Regions from separate parts of the Kitasatospora sp. NPDC092948 genome, predicted to be linked through region 1. Evidence: riboswitches for the same ligand, from Rfam matches in the RefSeq annotation. Region 1 holds a riboswitch; each other region holds the start of a gene.
The links. A riboswitch is a leader RNA that binds a small molecule or an ion and turns the genes downstream of it on or off. The one in region 1 is predicted to bind thiamine pyrophosphate.

Region 1 (3,235 bases):
GCTGGGTGTTCACGTCAATCAGCCTACGCGGCGCCGGGCCACGGGCAGCTTCCGGGACGGCGACACCGAGGTGAACAGCCGGGGCCCGCCGTCGAACCCCGAGCGGCACGGGTTCGACGGCGGGCCCCGGACCTTGACCCGGCGTCAGCCCCTGCGGCGCTCCACGGCCGCCACCGCGCCGGTCGCCGCGGCCGCCACCAGGAACGAGAACAGCGAGGCCGAACTCCACGCCTGCGGGGTGAAGTGCACCGCCTCCTGCGCCTTCGTCCACAGGTCGGTCCACCAGCCGGCCACCGCCGTCGGCGCCAGGAACTGGTACACCGCGAAGCCCAGCACCCACGGCAGCAGCATCACCCAGCGCGCCGGGGCGTCCTGCGTCAGGTTCCAGCCGCGCCGGCCCGCGCCGAGGAAGTAGTCCACCGCCAGCACCGCGAACAGCGGCACGAACACCGACCCGATCAGGCCGAGGAAGGAGTAGTACGACTCGGTGAACTCCTTGATCCGCAGCGCCAGTACCGTCACCAGCACGCCGATGCCGCCGGTCAGCAGCCGCCGGTCCACCTTCGGCCACAGGTTGTGGATCGACATCGCCGTGGAGTACACGTTCGCGAACGACTGGTCCGCCTCGCGCAGCACCAGCACCAGCAGGAACGCCCAGCCCGCGGCCACGCCGGTGAACGAGCCGAGGATCCGGTCCGGGTCGCCGCCGGACTGCAGCAGCGCCACCACGCCCAGCACGTAGCACCACACCTGGGCCACCGTGTAGCCGGAGAACGTCCCCCAGAACGCGCCCGCCGAGGTGCGCGCGTGCCGGGTGTAGTCGGCGGCCAGCGGCACGAACGAGATCGACACCGCGATCACCGCGTCCGTCGCCGACAGGAAGCCGTCCCAGTTGCCCGCGCCCGGGTCCGGGAAGCCCTGCCGGGCGAACTGCACCGTGAAGTACACCATCGCCACACCGACCGCGACGGCCACGTACTTGCGCAGCACCGCGATCGCGCCCAGCGGCCAGATCGTCAGCACCGTCGTCAGCGCGCCCGCCAGCAACACGAACAGCCAGCGCCAGCCCTCGGTGCCGGCCACCGTCTGGGCGCCCCAGGCGATCACCGTCAGCTCGTACACGCCCCAGCCGACGCACTGCAGGATGTTCAGCACCGTCGGCACGTACGACAGCCGGGTGCCGAACAGGCCCCGCAGCACCGCCATCGCCGGGGCTCCCGTGCGCGCGCCCACCAGCGCGGCCACCGCCAGCATCGCGGTGCCGATCGCGGTACCCGCCACGATCGCCGTCACCGCCGCGGTGAACCCCAGCTCGTGGCCCTGCCGACCGAGCACCGTCGCGGCGCTGGTGAAGCCGATCAGGCTCACCCCGAGGTTGGCCCACAGCGCGAACAGCGCCCGGAAGTCCAGGGTGCGCGGCGGCGCCGTGTCGAGGGTCAGCGGGGCCTCGGCCCGCGCGGCCGTCTCAAGATCGGAAATTGGGGCAGACGGAACAGCCGTCATGGCCGATACTCCCTACGCCGGCATTACCCGGACAGGTTCGGCGGTCAGCGCCCCCTCGACCGGGTGGCGTCACCGCCATGCCCTACGGTCGAACCGGCGCACTCTCAGCCTGGCTGGCCCAAGCTCCCGCGACGTTCTTCGGTTTACAGGAGCGACAGGCTAGCCTCCGGGCTGAGGAACGCCAAGGCCGGGGGGATCGGCGTCCGCACCGCAGGACCCATGATGTGCATGTCAGTGAGGCCTAAGGCTTCTCATGATTTCTTCAGGGGCCCGCTTACGGTGTCCGAATCCGGCATAGGAAAAACTGTGCCCCGAGGTTGTGGCCGCGCCGCCCGCGCGACGGACCGCAGCCCAAGGTTCTGTCAGCGATGGAGGTCGTCCGTGAGCACCGAGCACGCGAGTGGTACCACCCCGCCGGAGAAGGCCCCCGAGGCCGCCGGCACCGAGGCGGCCTCCGCCGGCTCCGGGACGCCCGCGCCCGCTCCCGCCTACCTCGACGCGCCGCCGCCGGTGCTGCCGGACGCGCCGGCCGCCGACCGGACCATGCAGCTCGGGAAGGTGACCGACGCGCCGGTCGCGGACGGGACGATCCAGCTCGGGAAGGTGCCCGAGGCACCGGCCGCGCCGCCCGCCCCTTCGACGGATGCGCCGCCGCCGTTCCACAACCCGTACGGCAGCGTCGGCGAGCCGACCAGCCCCTACGCGCGGCCCGTCGCCGACGCGCCGACCGCCGTCGCCCCGGCCGTGCCGCCGCTCGCGGTCGCCCCGGCCGTGCCGCCGACCGCCCAGGACGCGCCGGGTGCGCCCGGTGCGCCCGGTGCGCCCGGCACCCCGGGGGCGCCCGGCGTTCCCGGCGAGCCGCAGCACCCGTTCGGGGCCGGCCACCCGGTGGGCGGCTGGGGTCACCCGTCCGGCGGTGCCGGCGGCTTCGGCGGGCCGGGTGAGCCGGGCTCGCCGTGGGCCACCCCGCAGCCCGCCCCGGGCGGCTCCGGCAAGGGCAAGCGCGGCGCGCTGGTCGCGCTGGTCGCGGCGGTCGCCCTGGTGGCCGGCCTGGTCGGCGGCGCGATCGGCGCGTCCGTCTCCGACAAGAACGGCAGCGGCGGCAGCGGCGCCAGCCACAGCAGCACCACCGTCACCGTCGGCAACACCCACCAGACCCTGGACCGGGCCCCCGAGTCCGTCGCCGGGATCGCCGCCAAGGCGCTGCCGTCCACCGTCACCATCAAGGCCTCCGGCTCCAGCGAGTCCGGCACCGGCACCGGGTTCGTCTTCGACACCGAGGGCCACATCCTGACCAACAACCACGTGGTCGCGCCCGCCGCCAACGGCGGCAAGCTCAGCGTCAAGTTCTCCGACGGCTCCTCCTACACCGCATCCGTGGTCGGCCGCGCCCAGGGCTACGACGTCGCGGTGATCCGCCTCGACAACCCGCCCAAGGACAAGCTCGTCCCGCTGCCGCTCGGCGACTCCGACAAGGTCGCCATCGGCGACGCCACCATCGCCATCGGCGCGCCCTACGGCCTCGAAGGCACCGTCACCACCGGCATCATCTCCGCCAAGGACCGCCCGGTGGCCTCCGGCGACGAGACCGGCGCGCAGAACTCGTACATGAACGCCCTGCAGACCGACGCCTCGATCAACCCCGGCAACTCCGGCGGCCCGCTGCTGGACGGCTCCGGCTCGGTCATCGGCATCAACTCGGCGATCCAGTCCAACACCAGCGGCAACGGCC
Region 2 (3,235 bases), 240 kb from region 1:
CGGCGTCGGTGTGCGTCATCCGCCCATGGTGGCGGAGCGGGCAGCGGCCGGGGCGCCGCTCCGGGGGTCCGACCTCCGGAGCGGCGCAGCCGGTACGAGCGGGGCGGTCAGTCGGCCAGCGGGAGGTAGACCTTGTTGCCGCGGGCCGCGAACTCGGCGGACTTCTCGGCCATGCCGGCCTCCGCGGTGGCGTTCAAGTCGGCGCCGTGTTCGTCGCGGATCTGCCGGCTGATCTTCATCGAGCAGAACTTCGGGCCGCACATGGAGCAGAAGTGCGCGGTCTTGGCGGGTTCGGCGGGAAGGGTCTCGTCGTGGAAGGCGCGGGCCGTCTCCGGGTCCAGGGCCAGGTTGAACTGGTCCTCCCAGCGGAACTCGAAGCGGGCGTCGGAGAGTGCGTCGTCCCAGGCCTGGGCGCCGGGGTGGCCCTTGGCGAGGTCGGCGGCATGGGCGGCGATCTTGTAGGTGATGACGCCGGTCTTGACGTCGTCGCGGTCGGGCAGGCCCAGGTGTTCCTTGGGGGTGACGTAGCAGAGCATCGCGGTGCCCCACCAGGCGATCATCGCGGCGCCGATGCCGGAGGTGATGTGGTCGTAGCCGGGGGCGACGTCGGTGGTGAGCGGGCCGAGCGTGTAGAACGGGGCCTCGTCGCAGATCTCCTGCTGGAGCTCCATGTTCTCGCGGATCTTGTGCATCGGGACGTGCCCGGGGCCCTCGATCATCACCTGGACGTCCTTGGCCCGGGCGATCCGTCCGAGCTCGCCCAGGGTGGTGAGTTCGGCGAACTGCGCCTCGTCGTTGGCGTCGGCGATGGAGCCGGGCCGCAGGCCGTCGCCGAGCGAGAAGGTGACGTCGTAGGCGCGCAGCAGGTCGCAGAGTTCCTCGAAGTGGGTGTAGAGGAAGTTCTCCTGATGGTGCGCCAGGCACCAGGCGGCCATGATCGAGCCGCCGCGCGAGACGATGCCGGTCTTGCGGCGGGCGGTGAGCGGCACGTACCGCAGCAGCACGCCGGCGTGCACCGTCATGTAGTCGACGCCCTGCTCGCACTGCTCGAGGACGGTGTCCCGGTAGACCTCCCAACTCAGTTCCTCGGCGCGGCCGTCGACCTTCTCCAGGGCCTGGTAGAGCGGGACGGTGCCGATCGGGACGGGGGAGTTGCGCAGGATCCACTCGCGGGTGGTGTGGATGTTGCGGCCGGTGGAGAGGTCCATGACGGTGTCGGCGCCCCAGCGGGTGGCCCAGGTCATCTTCTCCACCTCCTCCTCGATGGAGGAGGTGACCGCGGAGTTGCCGATGTTGGCGTTGATCTTCACCAGGAAGTCGGTGCCGATGACGGCCGGTTCGCTCTCGGGGTGGTTGACGTTGACCGGGATGACGGCCCGTCCGCGCGCCACCTGCTCGCGCACGAACTCCGGCTCCAGGCCCTCCCTGAGCGCCACGAACTCCATCTCGGGAGTGATCAACCCGCGCTTGGCGTAGCCGAGTTGGGTGACGGCGACGCCGTCCCGGGCGCGCAGCGGGCGGCGCGGGCGGCCGGGGAAGACGGCGTCCAGGTTGCGCAGGTCGCCGCCGCGCGGCGCGGTGTGCTTGATCCCGTCGTCCTCGGGCCGGACCTCGCGGCCCTGGTACTCCTCGACGTCGCCGCGCTGCCGGATCCAGGCGTCGCGCAGCGCGGGCAGGCCGCGCCGGACGTCGGTGGGCAGGTCGGGGTCGGTGTACGGGCCGGAGGTGTCGTACAGCGGGACGGTGCGGCCGTCGGTCAGTTCGACCTCGCGGTAGGGAACCCGCAGGTCGGGGCGGCTGCCCTGGCGGTAGGCCTTGCGCCAGGCCGGGGTGGGGTAGCCCGCGGCGGACGGCCGGCGGGCAGACGTGTGCTCAGAAAACGCGGTCATCGGACCTTCAACTCCCTACGCCGGCATTACCCGGTCAGGTTCCTGCGGTCGGCGCAGCAGGTGGTACGCGGGCCCGCGTACCGTCAGCGCCCTCTCAGCCCGGTGCTCCGAGCTCCCGTTTCCGCGCAGGCGTCACCGCCTGCGTCCGCTCCTCACCGTAGGGCACCGGGCGGCGCCGGTCCAGGCCACCGAAACCGGCCACGGCCGGCGTCCGGTTTCAGTACGCTGCTGCGGAGGACAACTGTGCGATCTCGATCAGCGCCCCAATTCGCCGTCGCTGGAACAGTTTTAAGGGGAACACCACACCGTGCGCACGTCTCGCCTGCTGGCCGCCTCGGCCTTCCTCACCGCCTCCTTCCTGGCGCCGCTCGCGCTGGGCGCCACCACCGCCACCGCCTCGGTCAAGCCGTGCGACGCCGGCGAGTACGTCACCAAGGTGACCGCCTCCTGGCCCGGTTACGACCAGGGCGCCCAGCCCATCGTCCTGGGTGCTCCGGCGCTGGAGAGCGCCATCTCGTTCACCAACCCCGACAAGCTGGACGTGCCGCGGTACGCCGTCCGGTTCACCGTGAAGTCGGACGCGGGCGACGCCGTCAGCCCGTTCGACGTCCAGTACGAACTGCCGGGCAGCAACGCCTGGAAGCCCGTCGACCGCAGCGCCTGGACTCCCGCGGCCGACGGCCACTCCCTGCAGTTCGACGTTCCGACGTTCGCGCTCCCGAAGAACAGCACCGCCAAGCTCGGCCTGCGGATCGCCGCGCCGGGCGGCGGCAGCGGCGCGGGCCCGGGCGACTACCGGTTCGGGTGGTCCGGGGACTCCGGCTTCGTCGACAACGACTCGCAGACCTGGATCGAGGGCACGCCGAGCCCCTGGGTGAGCGCGAGCCCGGAGAACCCGGCCGGCACCTGCACCGTGTACCGCGGTGAAGGCGCCGGGCACGTCTCGGTGATCACGCCGCCGTCCCCGAGCCCGACGCCCACCCCGACCCCGACCCCGACGCCCAGCCGGACCACCGCGCAGGCCGCCCCGAAGCCGGAGTTGGCCGAGACCGGCGGCGGCACCAGCGCCCTGCCGCTGGCGCTGGGCGGCGGCGCGGCCCTGGTGGTCGGCGTCGGCATCCTGGTCGTGCTGCGCCGGCGGGGCGGCAGCCACCGCTGATCGACCGTCACGGCCCGTCCGGGAGAGCGCTCCCGGGCGGGCCGTCGCTGTTCACACCACCGCCCCCGAGGTGGAGAATCCTCATGTGATCGGACTGATGGGGCGGGTAACGGGGCGGATCGGCGCGGGCCTGGTCGGCGAGGTGATGGTGCACATCCCGGAGCGGCTGGGCACCGAGGCGTTCCTG
Region 3 (3,235 bases), on a different contig from region 1:
CCAGCCTACCCACGCGCTACGCGGTCGCCGCCTTCAGCTGGACGGCCGGGTCGGCGGCGAGCTCCGGATCGAGCACCGTGCCGCGTTCGATCAGGCGGCGGCCCTGCGCCAGGTCGCGCGGCCGGTCCACGGCCAGCAGCGCCACCGGCGCGCCGTCGCGCAGCCACAGCACCGACCAGTCGCGCCCGGACGGGGAGCCGCGCCACAGCAGGTGGTCGGCCCCGGCGTGCCGGCCCGCGTACTGCACCATGCGGTCGAACTGCTCGGACCAGAAGTACGGGACGGGGTCGTAGGGCGCGTCCAGGGCGCCGAGCACGGAGGCGGCGACCGTGCCGCCGGAGTGCAGGGCGTGGTCCCAGTGCTGGACGGCCAGCCGGGCGCCGAACCGGGCGGACGGGTAGGAGACGCAGTCGCCGGCCGCCCAGACGCCGGGCAGCGCGGTGCGCAGCCGGTCGTCCACCGGGATCGTGCCGTCGGGTTCGAGGGCCAGCGGGCTGTCGGCGAGCCAGCCGGTGGCGGGGCGGGCACCGATGCCGACCACCACCTCGTCGGCGGGCAGGTGGGTGCCGTCGGCGAGCAGCACCCCGCCGTCGGCGGCCCCGGCGACGCCGACGCCGCAGTGCAGTTCGACGCCGGCGGCGGCGTACCACTGGGCCATCAGCGTGCCGAGTTCGGCGGGCAGCGCGCCGGCCAGCGGGGTGGCTGCGGCCTCGACGACGGTGACGTGGCAGCCGAGGGCGCGGGCGACGGTGGCGGTCTCGGCGCCGATCCAGCCGGCGCCGACCAGCACGACCCGCTTGCCGGGGGTGAGCGCGGCGCGCAGCGCGTGCGCGTCGTCGACGGTGCGCAGGGTGCGGGCGCCGGGCAGGCCGGGCAGCGTGCGGGGGTCGGCGCCGGTGGCGATCACCAGGGCGCTGTAGGGGAGTTCGCCGCGGTCGGTGTGCAGCACGCCGGCGTTCAGGCCGGTGGCGCGGCGGCCGGTGAGCAGTTCGACGCCGAGGTCGGTCCAGTCGATCTCGAAGGCGGTGGCGTCGGTCTTGCCGAGCAGCACGTCCTTGGAGAGCGGCGGCCGGTCGTACGGGAGGTGGAGTTCCTCGCCGACCAGGGTGATCGTGCCCTGCCAGCCGCCCTGCCGCAGGTTCAGCGCGGCCTGTGCGCCCGCCATGCCCGCCCCGACCACGACGACCCGGTCCGTTGCCCTCAGCTCAGCCACGGCGTCCACCCTAGCCGCCCGTACGCCCCTGTGGGAGCGGGTGGGCGCGGCGTTAAGGTGGGAGGGACGACCTTTCACGGGAGCCCGGCGCACCGGGCTGAGAGGCGGGCTGTGGCGGCCCGCGACCGTCCGAACCTGATCCGGGTCATTCCGGCGAAGGGAGAAGTAGCGCTGTGGCACATTCCGACGTGCTGGTGATCGGCGGAGGCATCATCGGCCTCGGCGTCGCCTGGCGTACCGCGCAGCGCGGGCTGAGCGTCGCGGTGGTGGACCCGTCGCCGGGCGGCGGCGCGGCGCAGGTCGCGGCGGGGATGCTCGCCCCGGTCACCGAACTCCAGTACGGCGAGGAGCCGTTGCTGCGCCTGGGGATGGCGTCGAACGACCGCTACGGCGCGTTCGCCGCCGAGCTGACCGAGCTGACGGGGCTGGACACCGGCTACCGCCGCACCGGCACCCTGGCCGTCGCGCTGGACTCCGACGACCGCGAGGAGCTGCGCGAACTGCACGCCTTCCACGGCCGGTTGGGCCTGGAGTCGCAGTGGCTGACCGGCCGGGAGTGCCGCCGGCTGGAGCCGATGCTCGCCCCCGGGGTGCGCGGCGGCCTGCACGTCGCCGAGGACCACCAGGTGGACGGCCGCCGACTGGCCGCGGCGCTGGTGGCGGCCTGCAAGCTGCTGGGCGTGGCCTTCCACCGCACCCAGGCCGCCGAGCTGCTCACCGACGGCGAACGGGCCGTCGGCGTGCGGCTGTTGACGGGCGAGCAGCTGACGGCCGGCCGGACGGTGCTGGCGGCCGGATCGCGCAGCCACCTGCTGCCGGGCCTGCCGGACGGGGTGCTGCCGGCGATCCGCCCGGTGAAGGGCCAGGTGCTGCGGCTGCGGATACCGCAGCTGTACGCGCCGTTCCTGTCCCGCAACGTGCGGGCCGTGGTGCGCGGGCAGCACCTGTACCTGGTGCCGCGCGCCGACGGCGAGCTGGTGGTCGGCGCGACCACCGAGGAGATGGGCCACGACACCACCGTCACCGCGGGCGGCGTGTACGAGCTGCTCCGGGACGCCCACGAACTCGTCCCCGGCATCACCGAGTTGCCGCTGGTGGAGACGGGCGCCGGGCTGCGGCCGGGCTCTCCCGACAATGCGCCGCTGCTCGGCCCGACCGCGCTGCCCGGCCTGGCCGCCGCCACCGGGCACCACCGCAACGGCGTGCTGCTCACCCCGGTCACCGCCGACCTGCTCGCCGACTACCTGGCCACCGGCGAACTCCCCCGGCTGGCCGCCGACTTCACCCCCGACCGCTTCCGCACCGAGGTGCCCGCATGAACACCGTCGCCCTGACCGTCAACGGCGAACCCCGCACGCTGCCCGAGGCCACCACCCTGGACGCGGTGGTCGCGGAGGTGTCCGCCGCCAACACCGGCGTCGCCGCCGCCGTCAACGAGGCCGTGGTGCCGCGCAGTTCGTGGCCGGCCACGGCGCTGCGGGCGGGCGACCGGGTGGAGATCCTCACCGCCGTGCAGGGAGGCTGACAGCCATGGCCGACGACCTGCTGACCATCGGCGACACCACCTTCGCCTCCCGCCTGATCATGGGCACCGGCGGCGCGCCCAGCCTGGACGTGCTGGAGCAGGCGCTGCGGGTCTCCGGCACCGAACTGACCACGGTGGCGATGCGCCGGGTCAACACCGCCACCCAGGGCTCGGTGCTGGAGGTGCTGGCCCGCAACGGCATCCGGATCCTGCCGAACACGGCCGGCTGCTACACCGCCGGCGAGGCCGTGCTGACCGCCCGGCTGGCCCGCGAGGCGCTCGGCACCGACTGGGTGAAGCTGGAGGTGATCGCCGACGAGCGCACCCTGCTGCCCGACCCGATCGAACTCCTGGACGCCGCCGAGACCTTGGTCGACGACGGCTTCACCGTGCTGCCGTACACGAACGACGACCCGGTGCTGGCCCGCAAGCTGGAGGACGTCGGCTGCGCGGCGATCATGCCGCTCGGCTCGCCGATCGGCTCCGGCCTGGGCATC

Region 2: linked by a shared signal. The riboswitch ahead of thiC (phosphomethylpyrimidine synthase ThiC) and the one ahead of ACIQF6_RS08205 (purine-cytosine permease family protein) in region 1 are both predicted to bind thiamine pyrophosphate.
Region 3: linked by a shared signal. The riboswitch ahead of thiO (glycine oxidase ThiO) and the one ahead of ACIQF6_RS08205 (purine-cytosine permease family protein) in region 1 are both predicted to bind thiamine pyrophosphate.

Annotation. Positions count from the first base shown of each region.
Region 1 covers NZ_JBIVPU010000002.1:734,618-737,852, reverse strand. Annotated here, with positions in the region: gene ACIQF6_RS08210 (glycerophosphodiester phosphodiesterase) at 1-13, opposite strand, end outside; gene ACIQF6_RS08205 (purine-cytosine permease family protein) at 145-1,503, opposite strand; TPP riboswitch at 1,495-1,642, opposite strand; gene ACIQF6_RS08200 (trypsin-like peptidase domain-containing protein) at 1,885-3,235, shown strand, end outside.
Region 2 covers NZ_JBIVPU010000002.1:977,563-980,797, reverse strand. Annotated here, with positions in the region: gene ACIQF6_RS09335 (hypothetical protein) at 1-19, opposite strand, end outside; gene thiC (phosphomethylpyrimidine synthase ThiC) at 108-1,889, opposite strand; TPP riboswitch at 1,885-2,018, opposite strand; gene ACIQF6_RS09325 (hypothetical protein) at 2,197-3,048, shown strand; gene ACIQF6_RS09320 (hypothetical protein) at 3,134-3,235, shown strand, end outside.
Region 3 covers NZ_JBIVPU010000004.1:550,752-553,986, reverse strand. Annotated here, with positions in the region: gene ACIQF6_RS16140 (NAD(P)/FAD-dependent oxidoreductase) at 17-1,222, opposite strand; TPP riboswitch at 1,280-1,392, shown strand; gene thiO (glycine oxidase ThiO) at 1,387-2,532, shown strand; gene thiS (sulfur carrier protein ThiS) at 2,529-2,738, shown strand; gene ACIQF6_RS16125 (thiazole synthase) at 2,744-3,235, shown strand, end outside.